DNA from 3 places in the Embleya sp. NPDC005971 genome. Region 2 is predicted to be linked to each of the others. Evidence: riboswitches for the same ligand, from Rfam matches in the RefSeq annotation. Region 2 holds a riboswitch; each other region holds the start of a gene.
What was found. Region 2 has a riboswitch for cyclic di-AMP ahead of ABZ374_RS10630 (transglycosylase family protein). Riboswitches for the same ligand answer to the same signal wherever they lie in the genome.

Region 1: another riboswitch for cyclic di-AMP. It lies ahead of ABZ374_RS15480 (NlpC/P60 family protein); the one in region 2 lies ahead of ABZ374_RS10630 (transglycosylase family protein).
Region 3: another riboswitch for cyclic di-AMP. It lies ahead of ABZ374_RS31630 (transglycosylase family protein); the one in region 2 lies ahead of ABZ374_RS10630 (transglycosylase family protein).

What each region holds. Positions count from the first base shown of each region.
Region 1 covers NZ_JBEXUX010000014.1:158,320-160,581, reverse strand. Annotated here, with positions in the region: gene ABZ374_RS15485 (hypothetical protein) at 1-307, opposite strand, end outside; gene ABZ374_RS15490 (hypothetical protein) at 1-23, opposite strand, end outside; cyclic di-AMP (ydaO/yuaA leader) riboswitch at 726-920, shown strand; gene ABZ374_RS15480 (NlpC/P60 family protein) at 927-1,910, shown strand.
Region 2 covers NZ_JBEXUX010000008.1:159,807-162,068, reverse strand. Annotated here, with positions in the region: gene ABZ374_RS10630 (transglycosylase family protein) at 115-1,395, opposite strand; cyclic di-AMP (ydaO/yuaA leader) riboswitch at 1,427-1,658, opposite strand.
Region 3 covers NZ_JBEXUX010000044.1:18,801-21,062, reverse strand. Annotated here, with positions in the region: gene ABZ374_RS31635 (EthD family reductase) at 71-406, shown strand; cyclic di-AMP (ydaO/yuaA leader) riboswitch at 598-792, shown strand; gene ABZ374_RS31630 (transglycosylase family protein) at 898-1,530, shown strand; gene ABZ374_RS31625 (DUF6421 family protein) at 2,241-2,262, shown strand, end outside.

The DNA of each region.
Region 1 (2,262 bases), on a different contig from region 2:
AGGGCGGTTCGGGCCGCGCCCACCGCGTCGAAGGCGGTGCGCTCGACCGGGTCGAACCGCCGGCGAGCAGCGCGATCTCCCGGAAGTCGAGAACGCGCTCGGCGGTGGCCGGCGCCGCGCGCCTGCGCAACCGGTACGCCCGCCCGAACCGGAGCAGCCAGGCAACCACGAACCAGCCGAGGCAGGCCGCGGACACGAGCAGGTACCACCGGGCCTGGCCCGCCGGGAGGGACCAGTGGGTCGGGTCCCGGCCGGCCTGCCCGTTCGTCGACCCCCGCGCCGTTCCTGCGGCGATGCCCTCGCGCACTGCGCGATCATGCCCACACCCCCGGTATTCGCGATCGGCGGCGCGGCGCCGCGCCCGTGCGCACCACGGTGCCGCCTCGTCGCCGGCGCGTCCGGTGGAACCCCCTCGCACCTTGCTTCGCGAACCGGCCGAAATGTGATGTAGGCCGCATGGATAAAACGGACATAAATTACTTAGCCGACTTCGGGTGGTAATTCATTTTCCGCACCCCGGCATGAATCTCGATTATTTTCCGTGACCGAATGATCACGCCACTCTCCGAGATATCCCCTCGTCATGAGTGGTGCATCGACCGGTGGGCCGGCCGAGATGTCGCACTTATTCCGCCTTTACACCGGAGGCAAACTCGGCGTTTCGGTTGTGATCCGGCATCCGTATTGCCTACCTTTCTCGCCGATTCACCTTTCGGGTGAACCCTGTCGCCGGTACGCCGAATCCCGTCGCCGGCAGCGGGAGGTCTACATCGAAGAATCCGACGGGAGCGGGGGAACCAGGTGAATCGCCGTGGCCGGGATCGTTCCGGTGACGGCTAGGGGTGAAGTCGCGTGTTGCGCGACCGGGCTGCTCCAGTCCGAATCCGACAGCTCACCTCGTAGGCGACAGGAGAGGACCCCATTTCATGCTGTCCGCAAACGCTCGTCATCGCGCCGCTCGACCCACCAACGTCCGCCGCTTCGTAGCGGCGGTGGGCATCGCCGGCATGGGTGTCGTGATCCCGGTCGCCACTGCCGGTACGGCCCACGCGCAGGCCCCCTCCACCTCCGAGCAGGCCCCCTCCGGCGCCTCCGCCGTGCTGTCGGCGGTCCCGACCGCCGCGGTCGAGGCCGCCCCGGTCCAAGCCGCACCCGCCGCGCCGGAGACCGCCGCGCCCGCCGACAAGGCCGGCTACGTGGTCAAGGCCGGCGACACGCTGTTCGGGCTCGCCCAGACCAACCAGGTCACCGGCGGCTGGCAGAGCCTGTACGAGATCAACCGCGATGTGCTCCTGTCCGGCCCGGACCTGATCCGGATCGGCCAGACCCTCCGGCTGACCGGCTCGGCCCCCGTGCTCTCCAAGGCCGCCGCGCCGGCCCAGCCGAGCATCAAGGTGCAGCCGAAGACCGGCGTCACGCCCGGCAAGACCACCCCCAAGCCGGCGAGCAAGCCGTCCGCCGACGTGTCGGTCAAGCCCGCCGCCAAGACCCCCGCCAAGCCCGCCACCGGCGGCTCGAAGGGCAACCAGGCGCCGAGTGGCGGCTCGTCCACCGCGTCGAGCAGCAAGGCCGCCCAGGCCGTGGCCTTCGCCAAGGCGCAGATCGGCAAGCCGTACGTGTACGGCGCCACCGGCCCGAACGCCTACGACTGCTCGGGTCTGGTCCAGGCCGCGTACAAGTCGGCCGGCATCTCGCTGCCGCGCGTGACCAACGACCAGTTCGCCGCCGACCCGCACGTGTCGATCGCCAACCTGCAGCCCGGCGACCTGGTGTTCTTCTACTCGGGCATCAGCCACGTCGGCATCTACATCGGCGACGGCAAGATGGTGCACGCCGCGAACTCGCGCAAGCCGGTCGAGATCTCCTCGATCAACACCATGCCGATCGCGGGCGCCACGCGTCCTTCTTGATCGACCCGCCGAGGCCGACGCCTCGCCGTCACGCCCCGGCAACACACCGGCGCCGTGCCCCTCGACCACCACCGAGGCGCACGGCGCCACACGTGTCCCACCCCAGACACCTGAACCACACCCGAACCGGCCCCACAAGCCCGATCCGCCCCTCCGACCCGAACAAAACCCATCGACCCGACCACCGTCCAACCCCAAGCCCACCGCCCGAGCCAAGCGCTCCAGCCCACCCGGCCTTCGACGCCAAACCCTCCGCCCAAGCCGGCCCCATCAGCCCGGCCGGCACCCGAGGCGAAACCCTCCGCCCGAGCCAACCCCTTCAGCCCGGCCGGCGTTTGAGGCCAAGCCCTCC
Region 2 (2,262 bases):
GTCCGGGCGCGGAAAAGGGCCGGGCCCGTCGACACGTGGTCGACGGGCCCGGCCCTGGCTGCGGCTACTGCACGGCGGATGTCGCCGTGCGGTTACTGCCTGTTGACGCTCGGATCAGAGGTTGACGCCGTGCGCGCGCAGGTAGGTGACCGGGTTGATGCCGCTGCCGTAGTTCGGGGTGGTGCGGATCTCGAAGTGCAGGTGCGGGCCGGTCACGTTGCCGGTCGCGCCGGAGAGGCCGATCTGCTGACCGGTGCTCACCGTGGCACCGACGCGAACGCTGATGCTGGACAGGTGCGCGTACTGCGAGTACTTGCCGTCCGCGTGCTTGATGACGACCTCGTTGCCGTAGGCGCCACCGTTGCCGGCGCTGACCACGGTGCCCGAGGTGATCGCCTTCACCGAGGTGCCGGTGCCGACCACGAAGTCCTGGCCGGTGTGGCTGCCGCTGGACCACAGCTTGCCGCCGGTGCCGAACGCGGTGCCCAGCGAGCCGCTCACGGGAGCGACGTAGCCGGAGGCGTTGACCGAGGAGCTGCCGGCCTTGACCGAGGCACCCTTGGTCGCGACCGGGGCCTTCTCCTTGACCGTGGTCTTCGGAGCGACCTTCACCGACGCGGAGGGCTTGGCCTGCGACGTGGTCGTGGTCGTGGTCGTGGTCTCGGTCTTGGGCGCGGTCTTCGGCGCGACCTCGGCCTTGGCGGTGGCGGTGGTGGTGGCGGCCTTGGCCTTGCCGGACAGCTTGAGCTTCTGACCGATCTGGATGACGTCCGGGTTGCCACCGATCACGGCGCGGTTGTCGGCGTACAGCTTGTGCCAACCACCGGTGACGGCCTTGTCCGCGGCGATCTTGGACAGGGTGTCACCCTTGACCACGGAGTACGAGGAGGTGGTCGACGCGGCGGCCGGGACGACCTCGATCTTCGGGGCCGGGGCGGTGGTCGGCGCGGACTCGGCCGGCTTCTCGGCGGCCTTGGGGGCCACCGTGACCGAGGTCTTGGCCGAGCCGGCGGCCTTGGTGCTCGGCGAGACGGCGGGCTTGGCGCCGCCCTTGGTCAGACCCGCCGGGCCGGAGGTGTTCGGCCACGCGCCGGGGCCCTGCACGGCGAGGACCTTCTCCGCGATGGCGATCTGCTGGTCCTTGGTGGCCAGGTCGGCACGCGGGGCGTACTGCTGACCGCCGAACTCGTTCCAGGTGCTCTGGGTGAACTGCAGGCCACCGTAGAAACCGTTGCCGGTGTTGATGTGCCAGTTGCCCGAGCTCTCGCCCATGGCGACCTTGTCCCAGGTGGAGACGGAGGCGGCGTTGGCGGTCGCGAGACCGGTGATCAGCGGGGCGGCGACGATCGCGCCGGCCATTCCGAGGGTGAGCGCGAGACGCGTCTTCTTGGGCATACGGGCAGGGGTGTTGAACGACTGCACGAAGATTTTCCTTCTCCCACGCCTACGAAGTGAGCTGTCGGATTCGGGCTGGAGAGTCTCGCCCGGCCGTGTTCGGCCCTCGTGAGAGGGACGGGCACGGCTTCACCCCAAGCCGTCCGAATGGGCGTCTGCGTCACAGACGCCCGGGACGGCATTCCACTTGGTTCCCCCGCTCCTGCCTTTCGGGTTTCGTACCGTGGCCTCGCTCCGGCGGCAGGATTCGGCGAACCGGGAGACCATTTCGCCGAGCACCGGACCGGTGTGGCGAAGCACCAAGCTACGCACACCCCGACCGGGAACCAAACATCACGATTCGCCGAAACCGAAAAATCAGGACGTAAGCGTGGAATATCGGGACCTAAAGTCCCGGACGCGGTACGCATTGTGCCCGAGTTGCTCACGCTGAGCCGATAGGGGAATCACCATGGGTGAAATTCCGGAAAACTCGGTTCACGCTGCGTACGAGTTCCTGACCATCGGTATGCGTGATGTGACGTGCGTCATGCGCTCGATAGCGGAGTGTCCGAATTACCCCCATATATACGTCCCAATTTGCCTGCCGGCCCGGTCTCCGCCGGGGTTGTGACCGCCGGGAAGTGGTGCGCGTCTCGGGGCTTCACTTGGATTCGATCCGCCTCATGGGGACGACGCTCTCCGGCAGAGCCTGCTGTTTCGCTGCCCGGCCGGCGTCGTCGATACCGAGTACGTGGCGCGGGTGGGTCGAGATGGCCCGTTGCATCAGGGCGGCGCGTTCGGGGTTGTCGGCGGTGGTCTCCCGGGACCTCGTAGCGGGTGCCCGGTCGAGCGCGACCGGGAGCCGTATCGGCTCGGCGGTCCCGG
Region 3 (2,262 bases), on a different contig from region 2:
GCCGGCGCGCCGGACGCACCGGGCACCACCGGCAGGACCCACATCCACCACACGATCGTGAGGATTCGGCATGTACAAGCTGACCGTGCTCTATGGCCACCCCGAGGACCCGGCGGCGTTCGACACCTATTACTGGGAGAAGCACGTCCCGCTCGCCCGCACCATGCCCGGGTTGACCGGCTGGACCATCGGCAAGTGCGAACCGGATCCGTCCGGCGCGCAGCCGCCCTATTACCTGGTGGTCGGGCTGTACGCACCGACCCGCGCCGGTATCGAAGCGACCCTGGATTCGCCGGAGGGGCGGGCCACGGTGGCCGACGTCGCCAATTTCGCGACCGGCGGGGCGACGTTCCTGTGGGACGAGGAGCGGGTAGTCGTACCTGTGGAGCTGCCCGCGACGGAATAGCTCGTCGTTGAAGCACGGGTGAGCACGCGGCTGCGCACCGTGGACGTCGAAGCCGTGACCTGCGGGGTTGGCGACATATCGGGCAAATCGGTGTTATTCCGCCCTATGGGGCACCTCACAAATCACCCGAAATGTTTGCCAATCCGGCGGAGCGGTGCGTAGCTTCGTGGTTGTTCGCACAAGCGGACTCCCCGGGTGGTACGCCGAATCCTGCCGCCGCCCGAGGGAAGCAGTCGATATCGACTGGCGGCAGGAGCGGGGGAACCAAGTGAGTGCCGACATCGGCCACGTCGATGTCTGGGGTGAAGCCATGCCTGTTGCAGGCGAGGCCGGGCCAATCGTCCGAACCCGACAGCTAACTTCGTAGGCGCCCGACGAGGTAATAAATGACCTTCCGTGCCATCACCGCTCCCGTTCGCTCGCTCTCTCGTGGCCGTCGCGCCGGCATCGCCGTCGCCGCCGGTGCGGGTCTCGTCCTTCCCCTCGTGGGCATGACGGGCAGCGCGAGCGCCGCGACCTCGTCCACGTGGGACGCGGTCGCCCAGTGCGAGAGCACCGGGAACTGGGGTATCAACACGGGCAACGGCTTCTCCGGCGGTCTGCAGTTCACACCGAGCACCTGGAACGCGTTCGGCGGCAGCCAGTACGCCTCCAGCGCCGCGCAGGCCACCAAGGACCAGCAGATCGCGGTCGCCGAGCGGGTCCTGGCGAGCCAGGGTCCGGGCGCCTGGCCGGTCTGCTCGCAGAAGGCCGGCCTGGGCAAGGGCGGCAACGCCTCCGCCACGGCCGACTCCGCGACCACCGGCAAGACCAAGAGCAAGGTCGAGCCGAAGGCCGCGCCCAAGGCCGAGTCCGTGACCGAGAACGCGCCGAAGACCTCCACCGGCAACGCGCCGAAGGTCCAGGTGCAGGACAAGCAGGACAAGCAGGACGCGCCGAAGTCGGCCGCGACCAAGCAGACTTCGGGTTCCGGCAAGTACACCGTCAAGGCCGGTGACACGCTCTCCGGCGTCGCCGCGAAGCTCGGCGTCAAGGGTGGCTACAAGGCCCTGTACGCCGCGAACGCGGGCGTCATCGGGGGCAACCCCCACCTGATCTCGGTGGGCACCCAGCTCGCCGTCTGATCCAGCGCCACCACGTAGGCCCCGCCGAGTACTTCGGCGGGGCCTACGCCCGTTTCGGGGCAACGGTCAGGCGCGGGCGGGCGGGCCCGGGGTGCGCGCCACCGCGACGGTGCCGAACATCGTGGCCACGTGTTGCAGGGCGCCGGCCGGCATTCGCCCCGGCGGCAGGATCTCGTCCACGGGATGCACGGGCGCCGCCCCGCCGGCGGGGCGGCCCGCCCGGCGCCTCGGCCGCGTTCTCGCCGGCAACGGTCTTCCTGGTGGTTCTCCAGCCCATGATCGGTGCCTCCACATCGGGTGCCGTCGCGGGACGGCCCGGCCCATCGGACATGCGGGATCGCCGGATCGTTCGCGGGATCGGGCAGCGGGAGTGGATGCGGATCCGAGGGCGCTCCCCGGCCAATATTCCGCTATACGGAATTGGTATTCCGTCAAGCAGGACGAAACTGTAGGGACGGGCCGGATCGACGGTCGATAGCCACAGACCTCGGCGACCGGGTCGGCGAAATCTTGTGCCTTCCTCCAGAGGCGCCGGATGCACCGCCGCCGCGCCCGGGAGATGATCGAACAGGGCCACCCGGCAATCTCAACTTATTCGGGCAAAACATACCCATGACGATAAGATTGCGTTTGGAAGGGCCTTGCGGCGTTAAAATCTTTTGACATAGGTTCGCCTGACCGTGGTTCCTGCTTTCTCCTGAGAGGGTTCCATGTCGAACATGACCCGCGTAG